DNA from 2 places in the Bacterioplanoides sp. SCSIO 12839 genome. Region 2 is predicted to be linked to the other one. Evidence: predicted binding sites of a transcription regulator. Region 2 holds the regulator's gene; the other holds the start of a gene.
The links. The regulator sigma-54, encoded in region 2, starts transcription at its own class of promoters, with help from an activator protein. The targets are predictions, from matches to a motif close to TGGCACNNNNNTTGCTNT.

Region 1: the regulator sigma-54 is predicted to act here: its motif matches at 3,274-3,291, upstream of glnL (nitrogen regulation protein NR(II)).

The regions. Positions count from the first base shown of each region.
Region 1 is NZ_CP073745.1:2,997,644-3,013,897, reverse strand. It holds gene KFF03_RS13680 (LamG domain-containing protein) at 1-689, shown strand, start outside; gene ntrC (nitrogen regulation protein NR(I)) at 686-2,128, opposite strand; gene glnL (nitrogen regulation protein NR(II)) at 2,125-3,207, opposite strand; gene KFF03_RS13665 (DUF4124 domain-containing protein) at 3,527-4,051, opposite strand; gene dtd (D-aminoacyl-tRNA deacylase) at 4,153-4,587, shown strand; gene KFF03_RS13655 (SirB2 family protein) at 4,663-5,037, shown strand; gene KFF03_RS13650 (hypothetical protein) at 5,149-5,511, shown strand; gene KFF03_RS13645 (efflux RND transporter periplasmic adaptor subunit) at 5,584-7,062, shown strand; gene KFF03_RS13640 (efflux RND transporter permease subunit) at 7,059-10,229, shown strand; gene thiL (thiamine-phosphate kinase) at 10,245-11,210, opposite strand; gene nusB (transcription antitermination factor NusB) at 11,235-11,726, opposite strand; gene ribE (6,7-dimethyl-8-ribityllumazine synthase) at 11,732-12,205, opposite strand; gene ribBA (bifunctional 3,4-dihydroxy-2-butanone-4-phosphate synthase/GTP cyclohydrolase II) at 12,518-13,633, opposite strand; gene KFF03_RS13615 (riboflavin synthase) at 13,643-14,308, opposite strand; gene ribD (bifunctional diaminohydroxyphosphoribosylaminopyrimidine deaminase/5-amino-6-(5-phosphoribosylamino)uracil reductase RibD) at 14,309-15,451, opposite strand; gene nrdR (transcriptional regulator NrdR) at 15,451-15,945, opposite strand; gene KFF03_RS13600 (hypothetical protein) at 16,075-16,254, opposite strand, start outside.
Region 2 is NZ_CP073745.1:314,497-330,750, reverse strand. It holds gene murA (UDP-N-acetylglucosamine 1-carboxyvinyltransferase) at 1-622, opposite strand, end outside; gene KFF03_RS01610 (BolA family protein) at 626-913, opposite strand; gene KFF03_RS01605 (lipid asymmetry maintenance protein MlaB) at 979-1,287, opposite strand; gene mlaD (outer membrane lipid asymmetry maintenance protein MlaD) at 1,293-1,754, opposite strand; gene mlaE (lipid asymmetry maintenance ABC transporter permease subunit MlaE) at 1,757-2,545, opposite strand; gene KFF03_RS01590 (ATP-binding cassette domain-containing protein) at 2,548-3,369, opposite strand; gene KFF03_RS01585 (calcium/sodium antiporter) at 3,592-4,554, shown strand; gene KFF03_RS01580 (KpsF/GutQ family sugar-phosphate isomerase) at 4,557-5,525, shown strand; gene lptC (LPS export ABC transporter periplasmic protein LptC) at 5,550-6,116, shown strand; gene lptA (lipopolysaccharide transport periplasmic protein LptA) at 6,103-6,681, shown strand; gene lptB (LPS export ABC transporter ATP-binding protein) at 6,678-7,406, shown strand; gene KFF03_RS01560 (RNA polymerase factor sigma-54) at 7,588-9,147, shown strand; gene hpf (ribosome hibernation-promoting factor, HPF/YfiA family) at 9,192-9,494, shown strand; gene ptsN (PTS IIA-like nitrogen regulatory protein PtsN) at 9,508-9,966, shown strand; gene rapZ (RNase adapter RapZ) at 10,095-10,955, shown strand; gene KFF03_RS01540 (HPr family phosphocarrier protein) at 10,994-11,263, shown strand; gene mgtE (magnesium transporter) at 11,523-12,875, shown strand; gene yjgA (ribosome biogenesis factor YjgA) at 12,924-13,445, shown strand; gene KFF03_RS01525 (hypothetical protein) at 13,451-14,170, shown strand; gene KFF03_RS01520 (LysR family transcriptional regulator) at 14,189-15,085, shown strand; gene KFF03_RS01515 (SDR family oxidoreductase) at 15,110-15,829, opposite strand; gene KFF03_RS01510 (porin) at 16,004-16,254, opposite strand, start outside.

The sequences.
Region 1 (16,254 bases), 1.2 Mb from region 2:
ATGACGACGGTTCTGATATGGGTGGTCGTTTTAGCAATGTAAATAATCTTGATCGCACTGCCTGGATGAATGGTCAAGCCAGTTACAGCGATATCAATATTGCATTTGATCGCTCTGCGTCTGGCCCTGATGGTCCTTATCAGGACTTACAGATTGGTTTGCAGTTGTCTGACGGTGATGCCGCGTTAACCGGTTTAAATATGAATGCGGCAACGTCAGGTGCTTGTACCGGAGCTGGCTGTGATGCTTTGTTATTGGGCAACACGGATGTTCGTTTTGGCAGTTTGTACCTGGCCAATGCCTTTGGCCCGGAAACCATGCCATTGAGCCAGCGGGTTGAGGTCCGTTATTTTGATGGCACTAACTTTATTGTGAACAACGATGACAATGCCTGCGATTCACTGCTGGCAAGCAATCCACCGTTGCTTGCCACGGGGGCTTTAGCGGCACTTCCCCGCAATGTGCAGCAAGATATTACCGCGGGTGTGGGTTTTATTCGTTACGACGCTCCCGGGCTGGGTAATAGCGGGCGGTTAGCGGTGGAATATCAGGCGCCAACCTGGCTGACCACAGAGTATGGCACCAATGGCGACGCCAACGATTATGAAGAAAATCCAACCGCGACCATTACCTTTGGACAATACAGAGGTAATGATCGGGTGATTTATTGGCGTGAAGTTACGAATTAATGCGCTTCGCTATCTTCTTCGTTATCGGCTTCCGGATGGCTGTCGACATCCATCTCCAGCTCTTTAATTTTACGGGTGAGAGTATTACGTCCCCAGCCTAATAAATTGGAAGCATCACGGCGACGACCAGCCGTATGTTTTAAAGCCGTTTCGATCATAATACGTTCAAATGCCGGAACGGCGGTATCCAATAAACCGACCACACCAGCACTTAATTGTTGGTCTGCCCAATAGCGCAGCGCCTGCTCCCAGTTGCCGCCGCTGACATTGCCACTTTCCTGCTGCATTAATTCCGGTGGTAAATCACTGATTAATACTTCACGGCCGGAAGCCATTACAGTAATCCAGCGGCAGATATTTTCTAATTGACGTACGTTACCTGGCCAATCCAGCGACGATAAATATTCTTCGGTTTCGGTTTTCAGAGTTTTAACTTCGACTTCTAACTCTTCAGCCGCTCGTTTGAGGAAGTGAGTTAATAACTTTGGAATATCTTCGCGGCGTTCAGCTAGGCGTGGCAGGTGAACCCGGATGACGTTTAAGCGGTGGAATAAATCCTCCCGGAAGCGACCTTCTTTTACCAGGTTTTCCAGATCCTGGTGCGTTGCCGCCACAATCCGCACATTCACTTTGACCGGTGTGGTGCCACCGACGCGGTAAAATTCGCCATCAGCTAACACCCGCAATAAACGGGTCTGAGTGTCGGCGGGCATATCACCGATTTCATCCAGAAACAGGGTTCCGCCATTGGCTTGCTCAAACCGGCCACGACGCTGACCGCCTGCACCGGTAAAGGAGCCTTTTTCATGGCCGAATAATTCCGACTCAATCAGATCTTTGGGAATGGCGGCCATATTCAGCGCAATAAAAGGTTCGGCAGAGCGCGGGCTGTGCTTGTGTAATGCGTGGGCAACCAGCTCTTTACCGGTACCGGATTCACCGTTAATCAGTACCGTGATATTGGATTGTGATAAACGGCCGATGGCACGGAAAACTTCCTGCATTGCCGGTGCTTCACCAATAATTTCGGTGTCTTCTTTATCTTCTTCCGATTCCGGTTGTTGTGCATTTAATTCAGCAAAATGATCAATAGCGCGTTGAATCAGAGCAACCGCTTCGTCGACATCAAACGGCTTTGGCAGATATTCAAAAGCCCCTTGTTGATAAGACGATACGGCACTATCCAGATCGGAGTGAGCCGTCATAATAATCACCGGCAACTGCGGGTGCGCTTCTTTGGCTTCACGCAGTAAGGTCAGGCCGTCCATGCCCGGCATGCGAATATCTGAAATAATAGCGTCTGGGTGTTCACGCTTCAGCTGCGCTAATGCCGGTTCCGCCTGTTCAAAAACCCGGGTGCTGATGTTGGCCTGGGCCAACGCTTTTTCCAAGACCCAGCGAATGGATTTGTCGTCATCAATAATCCAGACAGTGCTCATACGGATTCCAATGGTAAATAAATTGAGAAAAGGGTGTTTCCAGGTTGGCTATCGACTTCGATAATGCCATTAACCTGGTTAATAATAGATTGTGAAATAGAGAGCCCGAGGCCGGTGCCTTCCGGACGACCCGTTACCATCGGGTAAAATAAATTTTCCTGCAGCTTGGCAGGAATGCCCGGGCCATTATCACGAATATCAATTTGCGCCACTAAGCGATGACGCAGGTGGCCAATGGTAAACTGGCGTACGGTACGGGTGCGTAATTTCAGTGTCGGTACCGGGATCGGTGGCTCCGCTTCCAGCATGGCCTGCATCGCATTACGGCAGATATTTAACATCGCCTGAACGATCTGACCTTTATCCGCTTCCAGCTCCGGAATTGATGGGTCATAGTCGCGCTCAATCTGAATCACATTTTCAGATTCCACGCTGACCAGCTGGCACACACGCTCGAGAATTTCGTGAATATTCACCTGCTCGGTTTTCGGAATCTGGCGAGGTCCAAGCAAGCGATCAACCAGATCACGCAGGCGATCCGCTTCTTCAATAATAATTTCGGTGTATTCTTTTAACCCTTCTGATGGTAATTCACGTTCCAGCAGCTGAGCTGCACCGCGAATTCCACCCAGTGGGTTTTTGATTTCATGAGCCAGGCCGCGCACCAGGTGGCGGGTGGTTTCCTGCTTAGCAATCAGCTGCTCTTCACGGCTGATGCGCATCAGGCGGTCACGCCCTGACATTTCAACCAGTAGGGTTGGCAGTTTTGTCTCCGGGTGAGAAACCGGGCTGACGCTGTAATCCAAAGTGACATGGTGCTGATTGTGCAGCACGATGCTGGCCTCACGCTTGGTGAATGAGGTGCCATTAATAATGGCATTCTCCAGTGCAGCTTTGGCTTCTGGAGATTCATCGGCAAGCTCAGAGAAGTGCACACCCATGCCGCGCTTGTCACTCATTTCCAGCAGGGCTTCGGCGGCAGGGTTCATATAGGTCACCATCAGGTCAGCATCGAGCAACACAACTCCGGTATTGAGGTGCTCAAGTAAGCGTTGATTGATGATTGGGCTGGCCAGCATGGTTTTACTCCCTGGTTCAGGTGGCTGATGGCCTGTAATGTCCTGAACGATTTGTCTAAAGTCCTTTCAGCAAAAAGCGAGCCATATCAATATGGTGCACAAAAATAGCGCTGCCAGTGGCTGCCAATGCTTTTATGATGAGCGATATTCAATAATTCTAAGATAGCATGCACTAGATGTGTGCAGTTTTTTCTTGTTGTGTTTTTATTTGGTGCAAATAGACGAGTGGAGTGGATGATTCCACTCCGGGCATAAAAGAGGCAGGAAATTGTGATTCTGTCGGTATTCATTTTACAGGACATCAGTCCAGTAAAAGGTATTAGCGGCCGACAGAGGCCCGTTTGACATAAACGGTGATGGTATTCGATTCAATCAGGGTTTGATCCTGCTTGTCGACGACACGAAGCTGCAGCCGGTGTTCTCCTCGATCCATATATTCAAGCTTGAAGCGGGTAGTAGTGCCTTTATCGATAACAACGTCGTTATTCAGCAATTGAATGGTGTGGCCGGGCTGCAAGCCGGGTGATAACACGCCGTTGACCGTTAGACTTCCGGCCGCTCCGGTAGGGATGGTTGTTTCATCCGTTGGCGAAATAATGCCCAGGCTGGTGTATTCAATGACGGGTTCTTCCTGTTGTTCAGGCTGTTGTGGTGCTTGGGGGGCGACAAAGGCCGGCATACTGGGCAGCTCTTTCACCTTATGCGCTTCGGACCCCTGAGACGGCTGATCGCTGAAGGTAACATTACCGTCCTTATCACGTGTCATATACACGTCTGTTGCCAGCGCTGCCGTAGCACTCAGTATGGCTGAGATCGAGAGTAAAGTAGCTTTTAAACAGTTCATAATTGGTATCCGGGTAAATCGGTCCATGATGATAGTGATTTCAATAATAATGCCTAACGCGTATGCTGCGCCAGCAACAATGACAACAGAGATCAGCGATTATGATTGGTTTGATTCAGCGTGTGACTCATGCACGGGTTGAGGTGGATGACACAGTCACAGGTAAGATTGATCAGGGTATCTTACTGCTGCTGGGTGTACAGAAAGAGGACGATGAGCAGAAAGCCGATAAGCTGCTGCACAAGGTGTTAAATTACCGAATTTTCAGCGATGAAAACGGCAGAATGAATAACAGCTTGTTGGATATTCAGGGAGAGCTGTTAGTCGTTTCTCAGTTTACGCTGGCGGCGGATACGCAGAAAGGGCTTCGCCCGGGCTTTTCGTCGGCGGGTTCTCCCGAGCAGGCTGAACGTTTATACGATTATTTTGTTGCCCAGTCGCAGCAGCAGGTTATTACCCAAACCGGACGCTTCGGGGCTGATATGAAGGTGTCGTTGTGTAATGATGGGCCGGTTACATTTCGGTTGGAAGTATAGAAAACTACCTGGTCGAATCTGAATGTAATTTATCTGTCTTGCCATAACTATTTGAATAATGATGAGAGAAAACTGATGGAGTATTCCGCATTACGGGGCGCCCACATGGGATTTGCCTACCTGAGCATTTTATTGTTCGTTATTCGCTTCTTTTTATTTTCAGCAAAGCCTGTGTTGCGCAGTAACAAGCTGCTGAAAATTTTGCCGCATATTATTGATACCTTTTTGCTGATTTTTGCACTGCTGTTGCTGCACAATGTGTGGGGAAGCCCGGTGGTTGATTGGTGGATCGTTGCTAAAGTGGTTGGCTTACTGGGCTATATTGGTTTTGGCATCGGTGCTATCAAACGTGGCAGCTGGCCAGCATTTATTGGCGCGCTGATTTGCTTTGCTTATATCTTTGGTGCAGCAAAAGCCCACAGTGTCTTATCCTGGTTGGCGCTGCTCTGAGTACTGACTTTGGACTAACTGCTGACTCTGGTCTGGATTTACAATTCTGAACTTTCCTGTGAATCCAGGCTCAGACTACAATAAAGTAAGACCTAACTGCTTTGTGGCTGTATGTTGAATAACCTGTTGCGCTATTTATTGATATTTGCCGTACTCCTGACTTCTAACAGTCAGGCGTTGATGGCCGCGCAGTCGCTTTTAACGGAGTCGGGTAATCAGGTTGAAGACATGGCGGATAACCTTCCTCCTTGCCATCGCACTACCGAATTCCAATCAAAGTCTGGATTGCCTGATGTTCAGCTTGAATGTGAACGCGATTGCAACTGCTGTGGCGGTAGTTGCTCCAGTTTTGCGATGACACTTGATCTCCCCCTGGGGTTATCAACCCAACAACATTACAACGCACAAATAACCTCTCTCTTTTCTCCTCTGAAGCGTCTGGAATCACTCCAGCGACCTCCTATTTCCGCTTAATACACCCAAAGACCGTCTTTAATCTGCAGCGTGTCTTGCTGCAAGTCGTTTATTGTTTGTATTGAGAACATTATGAAAAACATCGCACTCGTTGTATTCGCAGCCTCTATCGGCGCTGTAATTAGCTGGTGGTTACAGCACCAGAAAACAGCGTCAGAAAACAGCCCCAGCGTTCAAGAGCAGCAGCCGTTATATTGGGTTGCTCCCATGGATCCGAATTTCAGGCGTGACCAACCTGGCTTGTCACCTATGGGTATGGCGTTGGTGCCGGTTTATGAAGAAAGCCACTCACCGGGAGAAGTGCAGATATCCGCTGCGGTGAAAAATCAGATGGGAGTAACCGCTACAACGGCTCAACGACTGCCATGGTTAGCGACTCAGCAAGTTTTTGCTGAAATCAAAGTCAATAATGAAGCATTGCAACACTTCCAGATACGCGCGGATGGCTGGGTTGAAAAAAACTATGTTTTTTCGAAAGGAGAATCCGTTAAAGCCGGGCAGCCACTGTTTGATTTTTACAGTCGTGATCTGGTTGTGGCGCAGGAAGAATTTCTGGTTGCATTGGCTGATGGTGAACCGGCTTTAATTCGCGCAGCACGGAATAAATTAAATACCTATAAATTACCAAAAGGCTGGATTCAGCAACTCGCACGTAACCGAGTGGTGCACGAATATATCCGCTTTGTTGCGGAACAAGCCGGAGTCATCAGTTTCTGGAATTTACCACAAGGGCGACAAGTTAAGCGTGGTGAGCAGGTTTTGACGATCGCCGACTTATCATCCGTTTGGCTGGAAATGCAATTAACGAAACCATTAGTCTCACTCGAGAATCTGACGGTTCGTGTATTACACCCCACCGAACAGGAACTGGATATTGACCCCCAATCATTGTTGTTATCCCCCTTGCTGAATACCGATCGAACTCAAACGCTTCGTTTCAGTGTGAATAATCCACAGCTACGCTGGCATCCGGGAGATTACTTAACATTAATGTTACGGCAGCAGTCTGCTGATGTGCTGCAGATCCCCTCGCAGGCCATTATTGATGATGGCATACAAACACGTGTGGTATTGGCACTGACGGATGAAAATAATGAGACGCAAAAATTCAAATCCGTCGCCGTTAATATCGGGCGTGAGTCACAATCAGGAGTTAATGGTTATAGTCAGAAAACAGAAATACTGGCGGGGCTTCAGGTGGGTGACCGGGTGGTGAGCAGCGGGCAATTTTTGCTGGATTCTGAATCCTCAATAGACTCGGATTTATTGCGTTTTTACCCTTCTTCTGAGCAAGACATTATCTGGTTCAATGGGCGGGTAAAGCTGAGTAGCAGTAGTCGAATTGATGTACAGCACCAGGGGATTACACAATGGAGCTGGCCAGCGATGCAGCAGAATTTTCATCTGGCGCTGGATTCTTCGAGTCTTGAAAAATTCAGTCCGGATCTTAATAACTGGAGCCAGCCTATGAGGATTAAACTGGCAGCACTGGACGATGGCGATTTTTGTGTGGTGGATATTCAGCCAATGGCAGAGGAGTCCAGCCGATGATTCATCGTATTATTCTATGGTCGGTTAAAAACCGGGTGCTGGTTGTATTACTCAGTCTGATGCTTTTGCTGTTGGGTTTGTATGCAGTTAAACAAACGCCAGTAGATGCTATTCCGGATTTATCCGATGTGCAGGTAATTGTGAAAACCAGTTATCCCGGTCAGGCTCCAGAAGTTGTTCAGGAGCAGATTACTTATCCGCTGACAACGGCATTAATGGCGGTGCCAGGAGCACAGGTTGTGCGTGGCTTTTCTTTTTTTGGTGATTCGTATGTCTACATTATTTTTGATGATGACACCGATATCTATTGGGCACGAAGCCGGGTGCTGGAATACCTGAGTCAGTTGTCAGGCCAGTTACCGAGTGGCGTTCAACCTCTGCTTGGCCCTGATGCCACAGGTGTTGGCTGGGTATTTATTTATGCGTTAGCGGATCGTACGGGGCAGACGGATCTTGCTGAATTACGGCGTTTACAAGACTGGCTACTGAAATTTGAATTACAGTCTGTGGAAGGCGTATCAGAAGTCGCAGTGTTGGGCGGTATGGTCAAACAATATCAGGTGCAATTAAATCCAGCTGCTCTAATGGCTCATAAGCTATCAGTGAACCAGGTCATTATGGCAATACGCCAGGCGAATCAGCAGAGTGGTGCCTCGGTAATTGAACAAGCAGAAGCGGAATACATGGTCAATGCAACGGGTTATATCCGTACCATCCAGGAACTTGAAAATGTTCCTTTGCCGATGGCTACCCAAAAAGCAGATGCTAATGAAACGTTACCACTTCTGCTGATAAAAGATATTGCCAAGGTCCGGGAGGTACCGGAGATGCGCCGTGGAATTGCTGAATTAAACGGTGAAGGTGAAGTGGTTGGTGGCATTATTGTCATGCGTTATGGCGAAAATGCACAAGCAGTGATTCAGCGAGTTAAAGCGAAACTCCGACAAATAAGGGCATCTCTCCCTGGCCATATTGACATCATTCCGGTTTATGATCGTTCTGAACTAATTGAATCAGCCGTCGATAATTTATGGCAAAAACTTTCTGAAGAATTTCTCGCCGTCATACTGGTGTGTGCTGCTTTTTTATTGCACTTCCGCTCTTCGTTGGTGATTTTATTCAGTTTACCGCTAGGTATCCTGACCGCGTTTATTCTGATGAAGTGGCAGGGGCTTAATGCCAATATTATGTCATTAGGTGGGATTGCGATTGCCATTGGAGCTATGGTCGACGGTGCGATTGTAATGATTGAGAATCTGCATAAACACCTGGAAAAAGAACCGGATATCCGTGGGGAGAAGCGTTGGCAGCTGGTCATTCAATCCTGCCAGGAAGTAGGCCCTGCACTCTTTTTCAGCTTGCTGATTATTACCCTGAGTTTTTTGCCCGTGTTTGTATTAGAAGCTCAGGAAGGAAGGTTATTTTCGCCGTTAGCTTTTACCAAAACTTATGCCATGGCCGCTGCGGCGATTTTAGCGATTACTCTGGTTCCGGTGCTGTTGGGTTATCTGGTGACAGGGAACATTCGTAGTGAACAGCATAACCCGTTAAACCGCCTACTGGTGCATGCGTATTTACCGGTTTTAAGCAGGGTATTGAACTGGCCAAAAATAACGCTGTTGCTGGTTAGCCTGATTGCCTTATCAGCGGTTTATCCACTGCAAAAGCTGGGTTCAGAGTTTATGCCGCCTTTGGACGAAGGTGACTTAATGTATATGCCAACCACTTATCCCGGTTTGAGTATCGGCGAAGCACGTCAGATTCTTCAACAAACAGACAGGCTGATTCGCTCTGTTCCGGAAGTCAAAAATGTCTTTGGTAAAATTGGTCGGGCTGAAACCGCAACAGATCCGGCACCGTTAACCATGATTGAAACTTTTATTCAGTTTAAGCCAAAAGAGCAGTGGCGAGCGGGAATGACTGCTGAAAAATTACGTCAGGAACTGGATCAGAAGGTTCAGTTTCCCGGGTTAACCAATGCCTGGGTCATGCCGATAAAAACCCGTATCGATATGTTGGCTACGGGGATTAAAACCCCAGTTGGAATTAAAATTGCGGGAGACGATCTTGCTACCATTCAGGCAATTGGCGAACAGGTTGAAGCGATCATCAAGCCACTTCCCGGAACTCTTTCTGTTTATGCGGAGCGAACTGCCAGTGGACGTTATCTGCAGATCGATATCGATCGCATCCGAGCGGCACAATACGGTCTGAGTCTGGACTCGGTTCAGCAAATTTTAGCGACTGCTGTGGGTGGCCGTGCCATTGACCAATCCATTCAAGGGCTGGAGCGTTATGCTATCAGCGTGCGTTACCCTCAAAGTTATCGAAACTCGTTATCAACATTAAAAGAGCTTCCGCTTATTACAACGCATGGGCAGGTAATACGCTTAGCAGAAATTGCTGAGATCGAAATTAAACCCGGCCCGGCAATGATTAAAAGTGAAAATGGCCGGATTAATGGCTGGTTGTTTATTGATATTCAGGGTGTTGATTTGGGGCAGTATGTTCAACAAGCACAACAGGTGATTGAGACAGCCTTGGGCGATAAAACTATTGATCTTCCTGCAGGCTATTCAATCAATTGGGCTGGGCAATATGAATACCTGCTTCGAGCGGAACAAAAACTGAATTATGTGGTGCCGCTTACACTGTTGATCATTACTATTTTATTGTTTTTGAGTTTTGGCCGCATAGCTGAAGTGATGATGATATTATTGACACTACCATTATCACTTGTAGGTGGTTTGTGGCTTATGTGGTGGCTGGATTTTAATTTTTCCGTCGCCGTTGGTGTGGGCTTTATTGCTCTGGCGGGTGTTGCTGTCGAAATTGGAGTGATTATGCTGGTGTATTTAAATCAGGCTTATCAACAAGCGCTACAGCAGGCAAAAACAGAGACACGTTGCTTAGAAAAAGCACAGCTGCAACAAGCGGTTATTCAGGGAGCAGGGTTGCGTTTGCGCCCCATCGCCATGACAGTAGCCACGATTGCGATTGGTTTATTGCCAGTATTGTACTCAGGCGGTACAGGGTCTGAGGTGATGAGCCGAATTGCCGCGCCCATGATCGGAGGGACAATTAGTGCCTTATTACTGACTCTGGTTGTGTTGCCCGTGATTTATTATTTATGGCGCAGTGCTTCGTTAAATCAACACTCTAAATAACCCAACACCCGGAAATCAGAAATGACTGAATCCGGATGTTGCTGTTATGTCTGAAAAAGGCCCGGTTAGGATCACATTCGCCGGGCCTTTTTTACAGACGCCGATCTGATGTATTGTGGGGAATTGCTGTTGCAGCTCAGCGATGGCATTTGTGTTTTGACTGGTAAATAACAGCTGATAATCATCGCCACCGGTCAGGCATTGTTGTTTTTTTTGCGGATCTGCATATTGGATTTTTTCCGGATCAATTTCCAATACCAGCTCGGATGAGCGAGCAATATGACCAGCGTCTTGTAATAAGCCGTCAGAAATATCCATGCAGCTGCTGGCAATGTTCAGCAGTTGTTGCCCCAGTGATAAATGCACTTGGGGAAAATAATAAGCCTGTGCAAACCCGGAAATATCCGCCGGATTGTGTAATACTTGAGGTAAAGCCAGTGCTGCAGCGCCAATTGGGCCGGAGCAATAAATCGCATCACCGGCTTGTGCGCCGCTGCGAGTCAGTGCCTGACTGTTACCATGCTGATTCAGCGCTACCCAACCCTGAACTGCCACCGAAATCACAAGTTGTTTGCCGCGTGTGGTATCACCACCCATTAATGCAATATTTAATTCATGAGCGGCTTTTTTTAAACTGTCAGAAAAGTCTTTTAACCAGTCGGCGTCAGATTCGGGTAGCGTTAACGCCAGATGAAACCCCTGCGGGTTTGCCCCCATAGCAGCTAAATCACTAACAGCACAGCGCAGCGCTCGTTGCGCAATTAAATGAGCCGGAGCTGTTGCCGGAAAATGCACATCGGCCACCTGAGTATCAATACTCTGAACAAGTTCAGTATTTGCCGGTGGTTTTATAACGGACGCATCATCACCAATGGCAATGACGGTATCGGAGGAGGAGGGGAAGTCAGAGCAAAAAAAACGGCGAATTAATTCAAATTCACCGATACGGTTGGATGAGGTGTCCGTTGTTTTTTTGCTCATCGAAATCTTGTTCCCGTTACAGAATCAAGATTTTTTATGGCCGCGAATTTCGACCATACGATCACGCTGGGCTAATTTATCCAGAATGCCGTTGACGTATTTGTGGCCGTCGGTTGCACCAAAGGTTTTAGCCAGCTCAACCGATTCGTTGATGACCACTTTATAAGGCACATCGATACGGTGCACCATTTCATACGCGCCCAGACGTAAAATGGCCAGTTCTACCGGCGTGAGTTCATCTAAGCGACGATCCAGCAGAGGCTCAATTTTTTTGTCCAGGTCGGCTTTCTCGCGCGGCACTCCATGCAGAATGTCGTGGAAATATTCCAGATCCACTTTGCTCATGTCGTTATCGGTACGAAACTCAGCTTCAATGGCAGCCAGGTTTGCGCCAGCCAGTTGCCATTGGTAAATGGCTTGTACGGCAAAACGTCGTGCTTTACGACGTGCAGCCGGGCTGGATTTTTTTCCGCCCTGATGGTTTCCACGGGCGGATTGATTGGGAGTGCTGGACATCGGGCTTACGCCTCCAGAGCTTTGATCAGGTTAACCATCTCAAAGGCGGACATTGCTGCTTCTTCGCCTTTGTTACCGGCTTTAGTGCCTGAACGCTCAATGGCTTGCTCAATTGAATCGACGGTCAGTACACCGAATGAAACCGGAATACCAGACTGCAGAGAAACCTGGCCCAGACCTTTGGTGCACTCAGCTGAAACGTATTCAAAGTGTGGCGTACCACCACGAATCACAGCGCCCAGAGTGATGATGGCGTCGTATTTACCGCTGTCGGCTACTTTTTTAGTCGCCAGAGGAATTTCCATGGCACCCGGAACACGAATCACCGTGATATTTTCGATATCCACACCGTGGCGGGTTAAAGAATCGACTGCGCCTTCTAACAGGCTCTCTACAACAAATGCATTCCAACGACCCACTACAATGGCGTATTTACCGTCGTTTGGAGTTAAATCACCTTCGATAATTTCTAAGCTCATGGTTTTACTCTCGTTCAAATAAATTCTAAAGCTGCAGTACAAGGTCATTACCGACAGACACGCCGTGAATACGTCCCTGTAGGCTCTTCGATGACATCCTGTCATCGCAAGGTCTGCTGGTAATAACCTAATACTGCAGCTGACAACGCTAAACTTTTTTGCATTGTCTGGTGTTAAAGATTCCGAAGGATATTTATTTCAGGCGACCGTCTACCGCAGGGATGCGGTAGCCGAGCGTACATGGATGTATTTACCGCGTGTCGCTCGAAATAAATATGCTTGGGAATCGAATTTGAATACTTACTCGGCCTCTTATTCTGAGTACGGCAAATACTCTTCAATTTCCAAATCAAACCCTGACAGGCCCGCGTAACGGGTTTCACTGCTCAGCAGTTTCATTTTTTTCACGCCTAAATCGCGCAGAATCTGTGAACCGGTACCAATGGTCAGGAACGCACCGGAACTGTCAGTGTTCGGGCTGCGTTGCGGACGCACACGACCAAAATGCTGGTCCATGCTGTCACAAATATTTTCTTGCTGACCTGCAGACAACAGAACCAGAACACCTTTGCCTTCTTCAGCAATTTTTGCCATGGCTTTGGTAGAAGACCAGCTTTCAGAATCGGCTTTACGAATCCCTAATGTGTCACGCAAGGTATTGGTGGTTTGTACCCGCACAACGGTGGCGTCGTCTTCATTAATGTCACCCATGGTCAGTGCCAGGTGGGTTTCATTCTGGATGCTGTCTTTAAAGGTATGCAGCTGGAATTCACCAAACTCAGTGTGTACCGAATCTTTGCTGGTCAGCTCAACGGTTTTTTCGTTGGCGATGCGATAGTGAATCAAATCGGCGATGGTACCGATTTTAATACCGTGCTTTTCGGCAAACACTTCCAGATCCGGACGGCGCGCCATGGTGCCGTCGGCATTCATGATTTCAACGATTGCTGATGACGGTGTTAAACCCGCTAAGCGCGCCAGATCGCAACCAGCTTCGGTATGACCTGCACGGCTTAATACACCACCCGGACGAGCGCGCAACGGGAAGATATGACCCGGTTGTACGATGTCTTCTGGTTTGCTGGTGGCATCAACCGCAACCTGAATGGTGCGGGCGCGATCAGCAGCAGAAATACCTGTGGTTACGCCTTCAGCCGCTTCAATCGACACCGTGAATGGCGTGGAGAACTTCGCACCGTTGCCCGCCACCATGGATGGTAAACCTAAGAAATCACAACGCTCACCGCTTAAGGTTAAGCAAATCAAGCCACGGGCTTCGGTGGCCATGAAGTTGATGATTTCAGGGGTTACTTTCTCCGCTGCAACAATGATGTCACCTTCGTTCTCACGGTCTTCGTCATCCATCAGGATAACCATTTTACCGTTGCGGATATCTTCAATAATGTCTTCGATCTTATTCAGGGGCATGTTGCTCACCTATTTCCAGAAACCGTTTTTCGCCAGGAATGCCTGGTCGATGCCACTTTGTGTGGTCTGTGCTGCGCTGTCTTTACCACCAGCCAGCAGCTGTTCTAAGTAGCGCGCGATAATATCAACTTCGAGGTGAACTTGCTGGCCTTCTTTGGCAGCGTACAGCGTGGTTTCTTCCGCAGTGTGCGGAACAATGTTCAACTCAAACCCTTGCGGGTTAAGGGCGTTGGCCGTCAGGCTGACACCATCAACCGTGATCGAGCCCTTCGCCGCAATGTATTTTTTCAGATTCGCCGGTGGTTCGATCACAAACTGGATGGAACGGGCATCGGCGTTACGCTTTTTAATCGTGCCTAAACCATCGACATGACCGGTAACGATATGGCCGCCCATGCGTGTGGTTGGCATCATGGCTTTTTCCAGATTAACCGCGGTGCCTTTGCCCCAGCTACCAATTTGGGTATGTGCCAGAGACTCGCGTGATACATCGGCAACAAAACCATCACCCGGCAGTTCTACCACGGTTAAACACACGCCGTTGGTGGCGATGCTGTCACCCAGTTTTACATCTGCCAGATCCAGTGATCCGGTGTGGATGCGCAGGCGTAAATCGCCTTGTTTGTTTTCAACGCTGGCAACTGAGCCAACCGCTTCAATAATTCCGGTAAACATCTAGTTCTCTTCAGGTGCTGGCGTTGAAGGAGTAAGCGTCAGGCGCAGGTCATTGCCAACCATACGCACGTCCTGCCAGTGCCAGCGAATCTGTTGCTTCATTTCACTGAAATCTAAGGATAGCAGTGGTTTGGCGTTGCTCCCTAACAGGGTCGGGGCGCAATACAACACCAGCTCGTTAATCAGGTTGTGTGCGGCAAAAGCCCCAGCCAGCTGGGCGCCACTTTCGACCAGAATTTCGTTATGGCCTTGCTCACCGAGATAACGCATCAGTGCGCTCAGGTCGACTTTACTACGGTCAGGCTCTTTATCTGTTTGTGGTGATACCCAGTAGTTCAGCGAACCACTATTAGCAGGGCGTTCGGGTTTAGATTCTGGTTCAGCCAGCGTGGCAACCAGAATATCGCCGTTTTGTTGTAGCAGCTTAGCGTCTGACGGTAAGCGGTTCTGACCATCAATCACCACACGCAGAGGCTGGCGCCATAAGCGTGCCTCTTGTTCGATTCCCGTTTCCTCAGGTCTTACCGTCATCGACGGGTCATCGATTAATACCGAATCCACACCGGTGATAATGGCACAGGAGCGGGCACGCAAACGTTGTACATCCTGGCGTGCCTGCGGGCCGGTAATCCACTGGCTTTCACCACTGGCCATGGCAGTACGACCATCCAGACTTTGTGCCAGTTTCGCCCGAACATAGGGCAAGCCCGTGCGCATGCGTTGCATAAAACCGATGTTAATTGCTTCAGCTTCTGCTTGCAGGCAGGATTCAACCACCTCAATACCTGCGTCGCGCAGCATGTTGTAACCACGCCCGGCGACCTGCGGGTTTGGGTCCGTTGTGGCACCCACAACCCGTACGATACCCGCATCAATCAAGCCCTTAGCACACGGTGGTGTGCGGCCAAAGTGAGAGCAAGGTTCCAGCGTTACGTAGGCGGTGGCGCCTTCGGCGTTTTTTCCGGCAGCACGTAACGCATTGACCTCGGCGTGGCCTTCGCCAGCTTTTTGATGCCAGCCTTCACCAATGATTTCACCGTCTTTGACCAGCACACAGCCGACCCGTGGATTCGGGCTGGTGGAATACAAACCGAGGCGTGCCAGCTGTAATGCTTTCGCCATGTAGTCACGGTCGGCCAGCATCAGGACTTACCCTTGCATCCGGTCGGGTTACAGGCAACCGGTTGACTCAGTTCCATGCGTTCAATTTCAGCCTGAAACTCAGAAATATCCTGAAAACTGCGATATACCGAAGCAAAACGAACATACGCCACCTGATCCAGCTGACGTAACTCATTCATCACACACTCGCCTAACACACGGCTATCAATTTCGCGTTCACCGGTGGTGCGTAATTCATGTTTGATTCGGGAAACGGCGGCTTCAACGGCCTCAACGCTCACCGGGCGCTTCTCCAGTGAACGCTGGATACCAGAGCGCAGTTTGTCTTCGTTGAAAGGTTCGCGGGTACCGTCTTGTTTGACGATACGAGGCATCAGCAGTTCGGCGCTTTCAAAGGTGGTGAAACGTTCGCCACAGTCGATACACTCACGGCGACGGCGTGTTTGTTCACCATCTGCAATCAGACGGGAATCGATAACTTTGGTATCCGGATGTGAACAAAACGGGCAACGCATAACTGGTAAAGAGCTTTAAAATCGCGCCAACCCGACATGGGTCTGGCTAAAAGTCGCGCGATTTTACTGGATTTGTCGTCTTTGTGCTAGTTGCCCGATGTTTGCTGAGTCGCATTGCAGGGGCGACGATCAGGCGATTTCTGTCAGCAGGCAGCGGCTTAATAAATCTTCTAGACGTGGGTCGTCTTTGGTATAGCGGTCAATGCTGCCCCAGTGACGAAAAGTGCTTTGGCAAAAGCCGGCGCTGATGTCGTTGTAATACACACAGGTCCGGCCAAATACCGCCACGACCCAGAAGCCGCATCCTTC
Region 2 (16,254 bases):
TTTTAGCGCCCATAGCCACCAGGCAGTTGGCGAGATCCACAACTTCTGGTTCACGAGCAGCATTTTCGATGGTGGTTTTACCCTCAGCCAGTACCGCTGCCATCAACACGTTTTCCGTGCCCGTCACGGTGACCATATCGAAGAAAATGTGCGCGCCTTTTAAACGACCACCCGGTGCTTTTGCTTTGATATAACCATCCAGCACTTCAACTTCGGCACCTAAGGCCTCCATACCACGAATGTGCAAGTCCACCGGACGTGAGCCAATGGCACAGCCACCCGGCAGAGACACTTCCGCTTCGCCGTGTTTTGCCAACAAAGGACCTAATACCAGAATGGAGGCACGCATGGTGCGCACTAAATCGTAAGGAGCGACACAGCTGTTCATTTCCGAAATATCAGTTTCCACCGACATATCTTCATTGATGGCGACCTGAACGCCCATACAACCAAGCAATTCGAGCATGGTGGTAATATCATGCAGGTGCGGCAAATTGCCAACGTGCATCACACCATCCGCCAGCAAGGTTGCAGCAATGATTGGCAGAGCCGAGTTTTTTGCACCGGAAATACGGACTTCACCATCAAGGCGGTTGCCGCCTTTAATCTGTAAGCTGTCCATGAATTAAGCTCCGGCTTTTTCAGCAGGAGTCAGTGCGCGAATGGTCACGGCATGAACGCGGCCATCGGCAATATAAGGATTCAGAATTTTATACACAAACTGTTGGCGCTTAACGGCATTGAGGCCATCAAAAACCTCACCAACGCCTTCTACTTCGTATTTGTAACCATCACCATCCACAAACCAGTTTACTTCTGGAGCTTCGGATTGCAGAACTTGCAGGATTTCCGCCGGAGTCATAGGTGCTTCACTACTCAGTTTGACAAAAGCGCCATGATAGCGGATTTGCACCAGAAAAGCAGGCCTGTCCGGCCTGCTCTGTTTCACACTATTTGATCGACGATGGTTGTTGCAGGTTAAGCCAACAGCGGCTCAAATAACGGCTCAAGATCACTGATCTCAAGAATGGGCCTCATATGAGGTGGCAGATTTTCAATTCTGAGTTCGATATTGTTCTGTTGCGCAGTTCGCAACCACTCTAAGATCAGAGCCACACCGGCACTGGAAACCCGTTCAACACCTGACATATCCAGCGTCCAACGGGTGTCGGCCTGAGTAATTTGTTGTTTACCCGCATCAACCACCGCAACGACGGTGGTATTGAGTAAATCACCCAACAGCTGAGCGCGATTCGCATCGGTGTTTCGTAATTCCGCAGCGGCCATACTGATCAGCCTTCTTCTGCTTTATTAAACAGGAAGCGACCAATCAGCTCTTCCAGCACAATGGCCGACTGAGTATCTTCAATCCAATCACCGTCGGTCAGATATTCATCTTCCGCTCCCACAGTCAGGCCAATGTATTTTTCGCCCAACAAGCCTGCAGTTAAAATGGCAGCCGATGTATCCAGCGTCAACGTATCCATAGAGTTATAAATCTCCATTTCCACCACCGCCGAATACCATTCGGTATCCAGGTACACATTGGTCACCCGGCCAATGGTCACGCCCGACATCGACACTTTGGCGCGCTCGGTTAAACCAGCCAGGTTTTCAAACCGGGCCTTAACGGTATAAGTATCGCCATTGCTTTGTGCCGACAAACCACTGACCCGGAATGCCATCAGAATCATGGCGATGATTCCCATCACCATAAAGGTTCCCACCGTAAGCTCCATAAAACGCATACGCATGATTAAATGCCTCCCAACATAACGGCGGTTAATACAAAATCGAGTCCCAGTACCGCCAGCGACGACACTACAACAGTCTGAGTGGTTGCTTTACCAATGCCTTCTGAGGTTGGCACTGAATCATAACCCTGAAATACCGCAATCCAGGTCACCACCAAGCCAAATGCAACGGACTTAATAACACCCTTGATCACATCTTCATAAAAATCGACAGACGCCTGCATATTGCCCCAATAAGCACCTTCATCAATACCCAGCATATCGACCGCAACAAACGCGCCGCCCCAGATACCAACGATACTAAACAACAAGGCCAAAATTGGCATCGAAATCAAACCAGCCCATAAACGGGGCGTGATCACCCGTTTAAGCGGATCAACACCCATCATTTCCATCGCTGACAACTGCTCGGTGGCTTTCATCAAACCAATTTCAGCGGTCAACGCCGAGCCAGCACGTCCGGCAAATAACAGCGCCGTCATGACCGGACCTAACTCGCGTAATAACGTCAGCGAAACCATGGTGCCTAATGCGGCTTCTGAACCAAAATCCGATAGAATGGTGTAGCCCTGTAAGCCCAGCACCATGCCAACAAAGAATCCGGCTACCAGAATAATGGATAACGAGCGCACACCAACCGAGTGAATCTGGGTGATCAGCTCAGAGAAGCCAGCACTGCCCGGGCCACCCCAGGTAATAGAGTTCCACAGTAATAATGTTGCGCGCCCAAGGGAACGAATGGATTCCACACCATAACGACCCAACGCTAAATAACGATCCAACACACTCATGATCAGCGTCCTTTACCTATCGAGGCCATCAGCTCTTGCTGGTAATCCGGTGCAGGATAATGAAACGGCACCGGACCATCCGGATCGCCCCGCAGGAATTGTTTCACTTCATCATTCCCTTCATTTAATAATTCATCCGGTGTACCAAAACCAATCACCTTTCCGCCGGACACCACACACAAATAATCAGCGATATTGCAGGATTCTTCGATATCGTGAGACACCAGCAAGCTGGTCAGTCCAAGCGCCTTATTCAAACCGCGAATCAATTTCACGATCATGCCCATGGAGATCGGATCCAGGCCGGTAAAAGGCTCATCGTACATGATAATTTCCGGGTCCATGGCAATCGCACGGGCTAACGCTACCCGACGAGCCATGCCTCCGGACAATTCCGCCGGGTTTAATTGATGTGCGCCACGCAGACCAACCGCTTCGAGTTTCATTAACACCAAATCACGAATCATGGATTCTGGTAAATCGGTATGTACCCGCAACGGAAAGGCAACGTTATCGAACACACTCAGATCGGTAAACAAAGCGCCGGTCTGAAACAACATGCTCATGTTTTTACGGCGAAAATCGAACAGCGCTTTACGTGATAACTCAGGAATCGAGTGACCATCCACCACCACACGGCCTTCATCCGGCAGCAACTGCCCACCAATCAGGCGCAACAAGGTAGTTTTGCCCGTGCCACTGGGACCCATGATCGCGGTGACTTTGCCGCGTGGGAAATCAACATCCATTTTATCGTAGATCAGCCGCTCTCCCCGGCTGAAACTCATGCCACGAATGGAAACGTAGGGTTCGCTCATGGACATGAAAAGTCCTTAATTATTCAACAGATTAATCCAGCATAGCGGATGATTGTGCCCACATCCGCCTGAATAGAAACTGAACCATAACGTGACAAATGTCATTCGTCACGGCCTGTATAAAAAACGCATTGTTGCGATTGCGCAGCAAATCCCCTCGGGTACAATGCCTCGCTAGTATTTTTATTGCCCTTTAGTTTGGCATTCACTCTCTGGAATTCTGATTTTATGCTGCTGCCTTACGCCACCATTCTGATTGGCCTGATCATACTGGTCTGGAGTGCTGATCGCTTTGTCATTGGTGCAGCAGCCACTGCCCGCAAATTAGGCATGTCGCCCCTGCTGGTTGGTTTGACCATTGTTTCAATCGGCACCTCAGCTCCGGAAATGTTTGTCTCGACCATGGCCTCACTCGACGGCGCGGGTAATCTCGCGATTGGTAATGCACTGGGTTCTAACATTACCAACATTGCTTTGGTGCTGGGCGTAACGGCGTTAGTCAGCCCAATCCCGTTACAGAAAAAATTACTGAAAAAAGAAATACCACTGCTGGTGCTGATCTCCATTATTGGTGGCCTGGTTCTGGCAGATCTGGAACTCAACTGGATTGATGCGGCGATCCTGATTGCTGCGCTGGTCTTCGCTTTATATCTGATGTTTCAGGACTCAGCTGAGTCAGGCGAACCCATTGTTGATGAAGAAGAAGCTGAAGCGATTGAAAACACCGATTTGAAATCAGCTGTTTTCTGGCTGGTGGTTGGCTTAGCCGCCTTGATGCTCAGTTCAAAAATGCTGGTTTGGGGCGCTACCGAAGTGGCCCGCGCGTTTGGTGTCAGCGATCTGGTGATTGGTTTAACCATCGTAGCCATCGGCACCAGTCTGCCAGAACTGGCTGCGTCGGTTGCCAGCGCATTAAAAGGCCATCACGACATTGCCATTGGCAATGTGATTGGCTCAAACATGTTTAACCTGTTAGCCGTGATGCCAATTCCCGGACTGATAGCAACCACCGCCGTTGAGCCATTAGCACTGTATCGTGATTACAGCGTAATGATGGCGTTAACCTTTGCGCTATTGATTCTGTTTTTAATCAGTTATCGTAAAGGCACTCTGGGCCGTTCTTCCGGCGTTTTATTAAGCGCCAGCTATGTCGGTTACCTTGTTACTTTATTTCTTATGACAACCCACTAATGATGAATAACGAATTCGATTTTATCCAATCTGGTCAGCGCACCATTGAACTTGAACAACAAGCCGTTATTGACCTGAAACCCCGTATTGACGACGCATTTGTTACTGCTTGTCAGTTAATCCTGAACTGTCAAGGACGCGTCGTCGTAACTGGCATGGGAAAATCCGGCCATATCGGTAATAAAATTGCTGCCACTTTAGCCAGCACGGGTACTCCTGCATTTTTTGTTCACCCGGGTGAAGCCAGCCATGGCGACATGGGCATGATCCAGTCAAGTGATGTGGTGATTGCATTATCCAACTCCGGTGAAAGTGGTGAAGTTACTAGCCTGCTGCCATTGTTTAAGCGCCTGGGCAGTAAACTGATCAGCATGACTGGCAACCCGGATTCGTCCCTGGCTCGTGCAGCGGACGCTCATTTGAATACCGGAGTGGAACAAGAAGCCTGCCCGCTGGATCTGGCACCAACGTCATCCACCACCACCGCATTAGTGATGGGGGATGCACTGGCCATTGCCTTATTAGAAGCACGCGGCTTCACTGCCGAAGATTTTGCCTTCTCCCACCCCGGTGGCAGTCTGGGTCGTCGCTTGTTGTTAAAAGTTGAAGACATCATGCATGCTGGCGAACAAATCCCGACCGTCACGCCGGACACATCCATGTCGGAAGCTTTACTGGTCGTTACCTCCAAAGGCTTGGGCATGACGACTATTCAGGAAAAAGGTCAGCTGAACGGTATCTTCACCGATGGCGACTTACGCCGTGCTGTTGATCAGGGTGTGGATATCCACAGCGCTAAAATTTCTGACGTGATGACGGCTAACTGTAAAACCACGGAGCCTGGCTTATTGGCTGCCGAAGCACTGAAACAAATGCAGGATGGATCGATTAATGCACTGGTTGTGATGCAAGACGATACCGTGGCGGGTGTGGTGACCATGCACGATATGCTGCGTGCCGGTGTCATCTGACACCGACCAAATAGGACTATCGCGATGCGTAAACGTTATCTGCTGCTGGTACTGACAATCCTGCTGGGATTCGCCCTGCTGGCAGTGGACAACTACACCCAGGAAACCAGTGCACCGCTGTCAGAGAGTCAGACCGCGGAGCCGGATTATTACGGCGAAGTTTTGTTCAGTCGTCGCTTTAATGAAGTTGGTAGTCTGGAGCAAAACTTTTCTGCTCAGCGCTCCACTCACTTTCCTAACACCCAGAATACAATATTTGATGGTCCGGTCATTCAGACTCAGGATGAAGATGGCAGCTACTGGCAAGTAGAAGCACAACAAGCCACCATGAATGATCAGGATGAATTGCTGCGTCTACGCCGAAACGTCGAAATCCGACCGTTAAAAACCAGCCGTCAGGCACGCAACAATGTTGTCATTAACACCGAATCTTTAGACTACTTTACTCACCAGCAAGTAGCACAAACACAAGATCCGGTTACTATTCAGAATTCACAAACAGAAATTACTGCAACCGGCATGCGTCTGGACTTAACAACCCAGCGAATGGAACTGCACTCAGAGGTCAGCACTCATCATGTTCCCGAATAAGTGGTTACTAACAACCCTACTGATTATTGTCGGATCACTACCACTCAGCAGCCATGCATTACCGGAAGATGCACAACAGGAAATGGTGATTCTATCCGACAGTGCCGAGCTGGATCGTAAAGCCGGCGTCGTGATCTATAAAGGCAACGTCGTACTGACACAAGGCACGTTAAAGATTGAATCGGATCGTTTGATGATTCTGCGTAACGGTGACGTGGTTGAGCAGGCCGTTGCCGAAGGAAATCCAGCACGCTATCAGCAGCAGATTCAGGCAGAGCAACAGCTCACCACTGCTTCCGGGCAACGTATTGATTATTTTTCGACCCGTAAAGAAGTTCAGATCCAGGGTGACGCCCAACTGCATCAGGAAGGCAACCAATTCAGCGGTGACAAAATCACCTACGACATCACCAATGAACGCGTTTTAGCGTCCTCGTCTGAACCTGAGGACGTTGTAGACCCTCAGACCGGTGAAGCGGAAAAACCACAACGAATTAAAGTCGTGATTCAGCCAGAAAAAAAATCAGCTGAGCCCACACCCGCGGATGCAGCAGAACAACCATGAAAAAAACCTTAAAAGCTGAACACCTGGCCAAAAGCTACAATGGCCGCGAAGTGGTTAAAGACGTATCCATGTCGGTACAAAGTGGTCAGATTGTTGGCTTATTGGGCCCGAATGGCGCCGGTAAAACCACCTGCTTCTACATGATCGTTAATCTGGTTCAGGCCGATAAAGGCCGCATCAAAATTGATGATCAGGACATCAGCCACCTGCCCATGCATGGCCGCGCACAACAAGGCATTGGTTATTTACCACAGGAAGCCTCGATTTTCCGTAAGTTATCAGTCGCCGATAACATCATGGCAATTCTGGAAACCCGCAAAGACCTGAATCGACAACAACGATTGGAACGTCTCGAAGGCCTGCTGGATGAATTCCATATTCAACACATCCGCAGCAGCTTAGGTATGGCGCTATCCGGGGGCGAACGTCGCCGGGTAGAAATTGCCCGGGCCTTAGCCGCGGAACCGTCCTTTATTCTGCTGGACGAGCCTTTTGCAGGGGTGGATCCAATTTCGGTATCCGACATCATGGATATTATTCGCCAACTCAAAGACCGCGGCATCGGCGTGTTAATTACGGACCATAACGTCCGTGAAACGCTGGCCATTTGTGAAAAAGCCTACATCGTGGGTGGTGGTCATATTATTGCGGAAGGCAGCGCCGACGAGGTGCTGGCGAATGAACAAGTCCGTAAAGTGTATCTGGGAGACGACTTCCGCCTGTGATTCGCCTTGCGACGACATAAGCCAAATACGTTAAAAAAGCAAAGCAATTTTTATGACATCTCAGGGCAAACAGGGATTCCAAGTCTCGCCTCATTGCCTATAATGCTGAGTATTGGTTGGCTCATTTTTTAGTATTCGGGCCAGATGATTGCTCCGCACCTCAGGTGAATATCAACAGTTTATGAAAGCATCTCTCCAGTTAAAGATGGGTCAGCAGCTGACCATGACCCCACAGTTACAACAGGCCATTCGCTTGCTGCAACTCTCAACACTGGATCTGCAGCAGGAAATTCAGGAAGCGCTGGATTCCAACCCCATGCTGGAAAGTGAAGAGCATGGCGCTGAAGACTTTGCCCCATCCGCAAACGAAAGCTCTGATGGTACCAACAACGATCAGAGCAGCGATTCCCACGACGACAAAGAATACACCGCCACTGCGGCTGATCAGGATAACGCGGCACCCGAGCACACATTAGACGAATCTCATTCTCCGGATAATCAGGAAGTGGGCGATCACCTCTCTAATGAGCAACTTCCTGATGAACTGCCGGTCGATAGTAACTGGGATGACACTTACCAGCCTACTGCAGGCGTTGCTTCAGGGTCTGGTCCGATTGATGACGATCTTGATTATGACTCCCGCCATGCGACGACCGATGACTTACAGGATCACCTGTTGTGGCAGCTGAACCTGACGCCAATGTCGGATACCGATCGCGAGATGGCGTTGATGTTTATTGACGGTGTCGACAGTGATGGTTATCTGCACACCAGCATTGAAGATATTCTGGAAAGCATGGATCCAGAACTGGAAGTCGAAGAAGATGAAGTGAAAGTGGTGTTACGCCGCTTACAGCAATTTGACCCGGCCGGAGTATTTTGCCGTGACTTACGGGAATGCCTGCTGCTGCAATTGGCTCAGCTGCCCACTGACACACCTTGGCTAAAAGAAGCCCAGATGGTGATTGGTGATTACATTGATATGTTGGGCAGTAAAGACTACCCAACCCTGATGCGTAAAACCAAACTCAAAGAAGAGAGCCTGAAAGCGGTTCTGCGCCTGGTAAAAGAACTCAACCCGAAACCGGGAGCCGGTATTTCTCCGGATCAGGCGGAATACGTAGTTCCAGACGTTATCGTTCGCAACATTCGCGATGAATGGCGGGTAGAACTCAACCCGGATATTGCGCCGAAACTGCGCGTCAATGAAGGCTATGCCTCCTTGGTTAAACGTTCAGATAACAGTGCTGACAATACCTTTATCAAGGATCACCTGCAGGAAGCCCGCTGGTTTATTAAAAGCCTGCAGAGTCGTAACGATACCTTGCTGAAAGTTGCTACAAAAATTGTTGAATACCAGATTGAGTTCTTCGAAGAAGGCGAAGAAAAAATGAAACCTCTGGTGTTACATGACATTGCCGAAGCCGTTGGCATGCATGAATCCACCATTTCCCGGGTGACCACACAAAAGTACATGCACACACCGCGTGGTATTTTTGAGCTGAAATATTTCTTCTCCAGCCATGTCAGCACCGACTCCGGTGGTGAGTGTTCTTCGACAGCCATTCGTGCCATGATCAAAAAACTGATCGCCGAAGAAAACCAACGCAAACCATTAAGCGACAATAAAATTGCCGCCATATTGGGCGAAAAGGGTATTAAGGTAGCTCGCCGTACTGTGGCTAAATACCGCGAAGCGATGCAAATACCGCCGTCAAATGAACGCAAGCAGCTGATTTAAGTCAGCGCAATCTAACCTCAGACAAAACAAGAAGGAGTCTGACTATGCAGATTAATGTAAGTGGCCATCATGTTGAGATCACTGAAGCCATGCAGGGCCATGTTGAGGAAAAGATGGGCAAAATCACCCGTCATTTTGACAACATTACCACCGCTCAGGTCACTCTGACAGTAGAAAAAGACGAACGCCACCACGCTGAAGCCACCATTCACGTCAGTGGTGCGGATCTGAATGCCAGTGCCGACAGCGATGATATGTATGCCGCCATCGACGCCATGATTGATAAACTGGATCGTCAGGTTCTGAAACACAAAGAAAAACTGGTTGCACGTAAGCACGGTCACTGATTCAGGTTTTATCATGAGCACCGCCATCACCGATATCTTAAGCGCCGAGCAGAGTGAAATTGATGTTCCGGTTTCCAGCAAAAAAAAGCTGCTGGAATACCTGGGAGAAAAAATCTCATCACAGCTGGCTGGCAGTACCGCCGACGATATTTTTGAGCGTTTGTTAGGACGCGAGCGTCTTGGCAGTACCGGAATCGGTGAAGGCATTGCAATCCCGCACTGCCGTTTAAAAGAATGCACCCAGGCCTTTGGCGTGCTGTTACGGCTGCAACAACCGATCGACTATGACGCAATTGATCGTCAACCGGTCGACCTGGTGTTTGCCTTGCTGGTGCCCGAAGAAGCGACTGATGAGCACCTGCAAATATTATCGATGTTAGCCCGCAATTTCAGTGAGCCGGCCTTCCGCGAAGCGTTGAGGAATGCCCCGGATACTTGTCAGTTTTATAAACGCGCTTTAAGCGCCCAATAAAATTTCCGGACAAATTGTGAGCACACGTCACAAATAGTCACAAAACCCTGCTATAACTGAACTATTCGGTACTGAACTATTTGGTTATGTGCCGATCTGAATTGTCTCCTCATTTCAAGGAACGTTTTATGCGTCTTGTGGTAATCAGTGGCCGGTCTGGCTCAGGTAAATCCAGTGCATTACATGTACTGGAAGATTGCGGTTTTTATTGCATTGACAACCTGCCTATTGGCTTGCTTGACGACCTGGTACTGGAAACGCACAACGAAGAGCGATTAAAAAAAGTGGCCGTCAGTGTTGATGCCCGCAACCTGGCACACACCTTCGAGCAGATTCAGAACACCCTGCACAACCTGCCTCACCACGAATACAAACTGGAAGTCATTTATCTGGATGCCGGTGATGATGTGTTATTACAACGCTTCAGTGCTACCCGTCGCAAACACCCACTGACTAATGACGCTACCTCCCTGTCCGAAGCGATTGACCAGGAACGGCAACTACTGGAACCAATTGCTAATATTGCCGACCTGACACTGGATACCACCAGCATGTCAGTCCACGAGTTACGCTTCCTGATTAAAAAACGTGTTGCTGAAAAAGAAGGCAGCGACATTGCCATCCTGTTTAAGTCTTTTGGCTTTAAATACGGCATCCCGAAAGACGCAGACTACGTATTTGATGTCCGTAATCTGCCCAACCCCTATTGGGACCCGGCATTACGCCAGTTCACCGGCCGTGATAAAGAAATTCAGGATTTCCTCAGCAGTAAAGAAGAAGTGGGTCGCATGCAGCGGGATATCGCTCAGTTTGTCGACAACTGGCTGCCGTCCTTTATAGAAGCCAATCGCAGTTATATGACCATTGCCATTGGTTGTACCGGCGGACAACATCGCTCAGTATTTATGGCCGAGCAATTAGCTGGACAATTCCGCGATCAGTTCGCTAATGTTCAGGTTCGCCATCGCGAACAAGCGATAGTCGAATAATCCTTTTAATTTAACCGGTGTAACTCAGAGACCACGGAATGATTTGCCAGGAAATCACCATCATCAACAAGCTGGGGCTGCATGCTCGTGCGGCAGCCAAACTGGTGTCAACCGCTTCAGCTTTTTCCAGTCAGATTAAAGTCGGCTATAAAGATCGCCTGGTGGATGGCAAAAGTATTATGGCGGTGATGATGTTGGCGGCCAGCAAAGGCACCGACATTGAGTTACACGCTGACGGAGCCGATGCAGAAGCGGCCATTGAAGCCTTGGTTGATTTAATTAATCGCCGCTTTGATGAAGATGAATAACCTACTCCCTTCAAATACGATGTAATCAGGATTATTTTCAGCCGCCGCATAGAAGGCACATCCCTGTGCCTGCTATGCTACCGCGACATCCTGTCGCTGCTATGAAAACAATCCTGTTCACATCTTCATCCGTTAATTTCTCCCATAAATCAGCCAACTACAGTGTTTTTTACAAGCACTTTCATGGCCTCATTCCGCCATTCAGGCTAGAATTCATTATATCTCTCGACCCTCTTATTCACCCGCTCAGAGTTCAGTCATGGCGCAGCAAACGGAAAAGGCCAAAGCAAAACTTCACAGCCTCACCGCAGCGCTGGAAAGTGGCTCATTAACCAAAGTCCGCCGAATGCTGAATGGCATGGCGGCGGTAGACATTGCCCACCTGATTGAAGGTTCAACTCCAAAAGCACGGAAAATTCTCTGGGAACTGGTCGACAAAGACTCCGAAGGTGAAGTTCTCCAGCATTTAAGTGACGAGCTGCAAAGTCATTTTCTGAGTGATATGAGCGCCGCCGAAGTTGCGGACGTGACTGCCGACCTCGATGCCGATGATGTTGCCGATATTCTGCAGCAACTGCCTGAGCGAGTAACTCAGGAAGTTCTGAGTGTCATGGATCAGGAAGACCGGGATGAGCTGGAAGCCATTCTGGAATATCCCGAGGACAGCGCCGGTGGTCTGATGAACACCGACACCGTCACCATTCGTCCGGATATTACCCTGGAAGCCACGCTGCGCTACCTGCGTCGCCATAAAACCCTGCCGGAAATGACCGATAACCTGTTGGTTGTTAACCGTCAGAACGAGTTTATTGGAGTGTTACCCATCAACAAACTGCTGGTCAGCGATCCACAACAAACCGTGCGTGAGGTGATGAATACCGACAGCCGCATTATTCAGGCTGACCAGCACGAAACCGAAGTCGCAAAAGTGTTTGAGCGCCACGACTTAGTTTCTGCTCCGGTTGTTGATGCCAATGGGGTTCTGCTGGGGCGGATCACCATTGATGACGTAGTTGATGTGATTCGTGAAACCGCCGACCATTCATTAATGAGCATGGCCGGTTTAGACGAAGAAGAAGATACCTTTGCCCCGGCATTAAAAACCAGTAAGCGTCGGGCGTTGTGGTTAGGCATAAACTTAATTACTGCCTTTATTGCCTCGGCCGTGATTGGTTTATTCGACAAAACCATTGAACAGGTAGTAGCACTGGCAGTGCTGATGCCAATTGTTGCCAGTATGGGAGGCATTGCCGGTAGCCAGGTATTAACACTGGTGATTCGCGGCCAGGCACTGGGCCATTTAAGTGGCGCTAACTTCCGCTGGTTATTTAACCGGGAACTGATTGTGGCCGGCATTAATGGCGTGCTTTGGGCCGCAGTGATTGCCCTGATTACGCTGCTCTGGTTTAACGACCCCATTATTGCCGGCATCATTGGCGCTGCAATTATTATTAATTTATTTGTCGCCGCCATCAGTGGCGCGGCTTTACCACTGATTTTAAAAGCCCGCGGCATTGATCCGGCTCTGGCTGGCTCTGTTGTCCTCACCACGGTCACCGACGTGGTTGGCTTTTTATCATTCCTCGGTCTCGCGACCATTTTTTATCTGTAACTTTTATTATCGACCTGACCCGTTGCAGGCCGATTTCCGGACATGATCATGAGTAGAAAAAAAGATTCTTTCGACGAAGAAGAAATCGAATACGAAATCGTCAGTAAAACAGAAATGAAACGCGAGATGGATCGCCTGCAGGAGTTAGGCAAACGTCTGACTGAACTGAATGCCAGCCAGTGGCAGACCCTCACCATCAAAGAGGTGTTATTGGACGCACTGGCCGAAAGCAAACGTCTGAAACACAATGAAGCTAAGCGTCGCCATCTTCAGTACATCGGCAAGCTCATGCGTGATGAAGATGTAGAATTGGTTCAGCACCAGGTGGATTTACTCGACCCCTCCAGCGAAGCGTTTGGACGCCGTGTCGGGCAGTTAGAAAAGTGGCGTGAACGCCTGATTAAAGATGCAAAAGCCATGAATGCCTTTATCGATGAATATCCGGCCGTGGACCGTCAGCACTTACGCAACCTGGTGCGTAATGCCAGTAAAGAAATGAGCGGTGAATCACCGAAACCAGGGGCAGGCTATAAGAAGCTGTTCCAATTTATTAAAGAAACCATGGTGTAACCCATATGGTCGCGGTTCGTCATATTGAACTTCCGGAGCAACAGCTATCACAAACCTTCCTGGTTTTCTCATCGCACGGTGCCAATAGCGATGAGCGCGCACTCAAGACTATTTTAGTTGACCACAAACCATCACTGGTTGGTGTAGCGCAAAACCCGGATGTCATTGTGAAACTGATCAAACCACGCAAATGGCATGATCGGGTTAAAATGTTATGGCGTCATAGCCGTTTGCATAAAGAAGTGGACGGTAATTATTTACTCCGGAATCTGGGCTTTCGGGTGCCGAATATATTGGAAACCGGAAATGGATTCAGTGCCTTAATCGGACGGCCTTTTCTGGGTTATTACCTGATGGAAAACCTGCACCGCGCTGGTTTTGCCGAAGCCAAGCCCCTCTTTATCGATCAACAGCTGAACAATCAACAGCTTGACGACAAACAACAAGCAGATAAACGCGCCGTAATTCTTCAGCAGATTATTGCCGGATTAAAAACACTCAGAGATCAGCGAGTTGTTTTTTCAGACTTCCATTTAGACAATGTTCTGGTAGACGCGGACGATAATCTGGCCTGGATTGATACCGGCGTGACGTATTATCAGTGGTATCGCGGTCACAAGTTTAAAGAAAAGTTTAACTTTTCCATTGAGCGGTTTATTCGTTATTACTCGGCTGATTTTTTCACCGCCACTGAACAGCAGCAATTAAGAGAGTTGCTGCTATAGCAACGCCATAGGCAGCTTATGCTAAATCATCTGAACCTCGCTGATGTCCGCACTTTTGTTTTAATCGCCGAACAAGGTAGCTTTACACGTGCGGCAGAGGTGCTGGATGTGTCACGTTCCCACGTATCACGCCAGCTTAGCGCGTTAGAGAAACAGCTCGGCGTCAGCCTGATGATCCGCACCACCCGCTCGCTGAAATTAACCGATGCCGGCAAGCAGTTTTATCAACAGGCACAAACGGCATTACAACAACTGGAGCAAGCCGCTCTGGCCGCGGTGGATAATACCCGAGAAATTCAGGGCCTCATTCGGATTAACAGTGTTGGCGGGCCAATAGGTGAAGACCTGGTCGCTTCGATGGCCAGTGCCTTTATGCAACAACACGATAAAGTTGATATTGAGCTGGATTTTTCCAGTCACCGGATTGATTTAATTCAGGATGAATTTGATATCGCCTTTCGTATGGGCGAGTTACAGGATGCCGGGTTTGTCGGTAAAAAACTCACCGACTTAAAAATGGATACGCTAGCCAGTCCGGAGTTTCTGAGCCAGCATCCCAAGCTGGATCATCCACGGCAACTGAATACCATTCCCTGCTTAACCGGGTCGGTCAAACACTGGAAGTTTCAGCAGAAACACCAGAAACAACAAACCAGTGACGTGCATGTGGATGGCCGCTTGCAATGCAAAAACGGCCGGGCGCTGATTCGCGCTGCTTGTGATGGCAATGGCGTGATCCGGGTACCCAGCATGTACTGCCACCGGGAAATACAACAAGGCTTGTTAATCCCGGTATTCAGCGACTGGGAAATTCCGCTGGTTCCCTTCTACGCCATTTATCACAAAGATAAATACCAGCCGGTGCGGCTGACAGCTTTTATCGAATTTATCCAACAACAATTCGCTCAGCTGTAAAAGTATTCACCCTTCGTGTTGCAATTAAGGCTGCTGGCGAGTTGGAGCCAGAACAATCTCACGCACACACACACTTTGTGGCTGCTGGTAAGCAAACTCAACCGCCCGAGCCACATCATCAGACGCTAATACACCACCCATGCTGTCTTTCCACGACTGATAACCGTCGATGATTTCATCCGAACTGGTGTGTGACAGCAGCTCAGTTTCAACCGCACCCGGGGCAATAGTAACCACACGAACGTCATCAGCAGCCACTTCTTCACGCACATTTTCAGAGATGGCATGAACCGCGAATTTAGTACCGCAATAAGCCGCGTGATCCGGGAAGGTCTTACGACCAGCGACTGAGCTGATGTTAACAATGGTACCACTTTTACGCGCTTTCATCGGTGCCAGTACCGCTTGCATACCGTTCATCAGGCCAATCACGTTCACGTCAAACATGGTCTTCCACTCTTGTGGATCCTGAACGTCTAACTGGCTCAGTAACATAACACCGGCATTGTTTACTAACAGGTCGGCCGGGCCAAATTGTGCTTCAGCTTTGACAATCGCTGCTTCAAACGATGCTTTATCGGTAACATCAACTTTTTCACACAAGGTGTTCGGCAGATCCAGTGCGGCTAAACGCTCAACACGACGTGCCAGCAATAACAGCGGATGGCCAGCAGCACTCAGACGCTGAGCAATCGCTTCGCCAATGCCAGAGCTGGCGCCGGTAATAACAACTAATGGTTTCATCTTTTTTCTCCTGCTGGTTTTCATCATTTGCAAGCAGTGTAGACCATCATCTTTTGTTGATATATACAGGACAGATCACCAAACTATTGCTGTATAACAACAATAAATAACAGGTATAAAAAACCGCCTAGCCGGAGAAACTAAGCGGTTTTGCGTTCAGGCTATTAAATAACCTTAGAACTTGTACTCAATACCAACACCAGCGTAGTCCGTGTTGTCAGAGTCTTTGTAGTTGTTCGCGGTGTAATAAACAAACGCTTTTGCGCCTTTACCCAGCTTGTAGTCTGCGCCAACAGAAGTGGTGCGCGCACCGTCTTCATCACGGATTTCAGATTCACCGTGCTGAGCTTTTAATTTAACCGCACCCAGCTTGTAAGATGCAGACAGTAACCAACCTTCAGTTTTTTCACCGTCTTCGTCTTGTT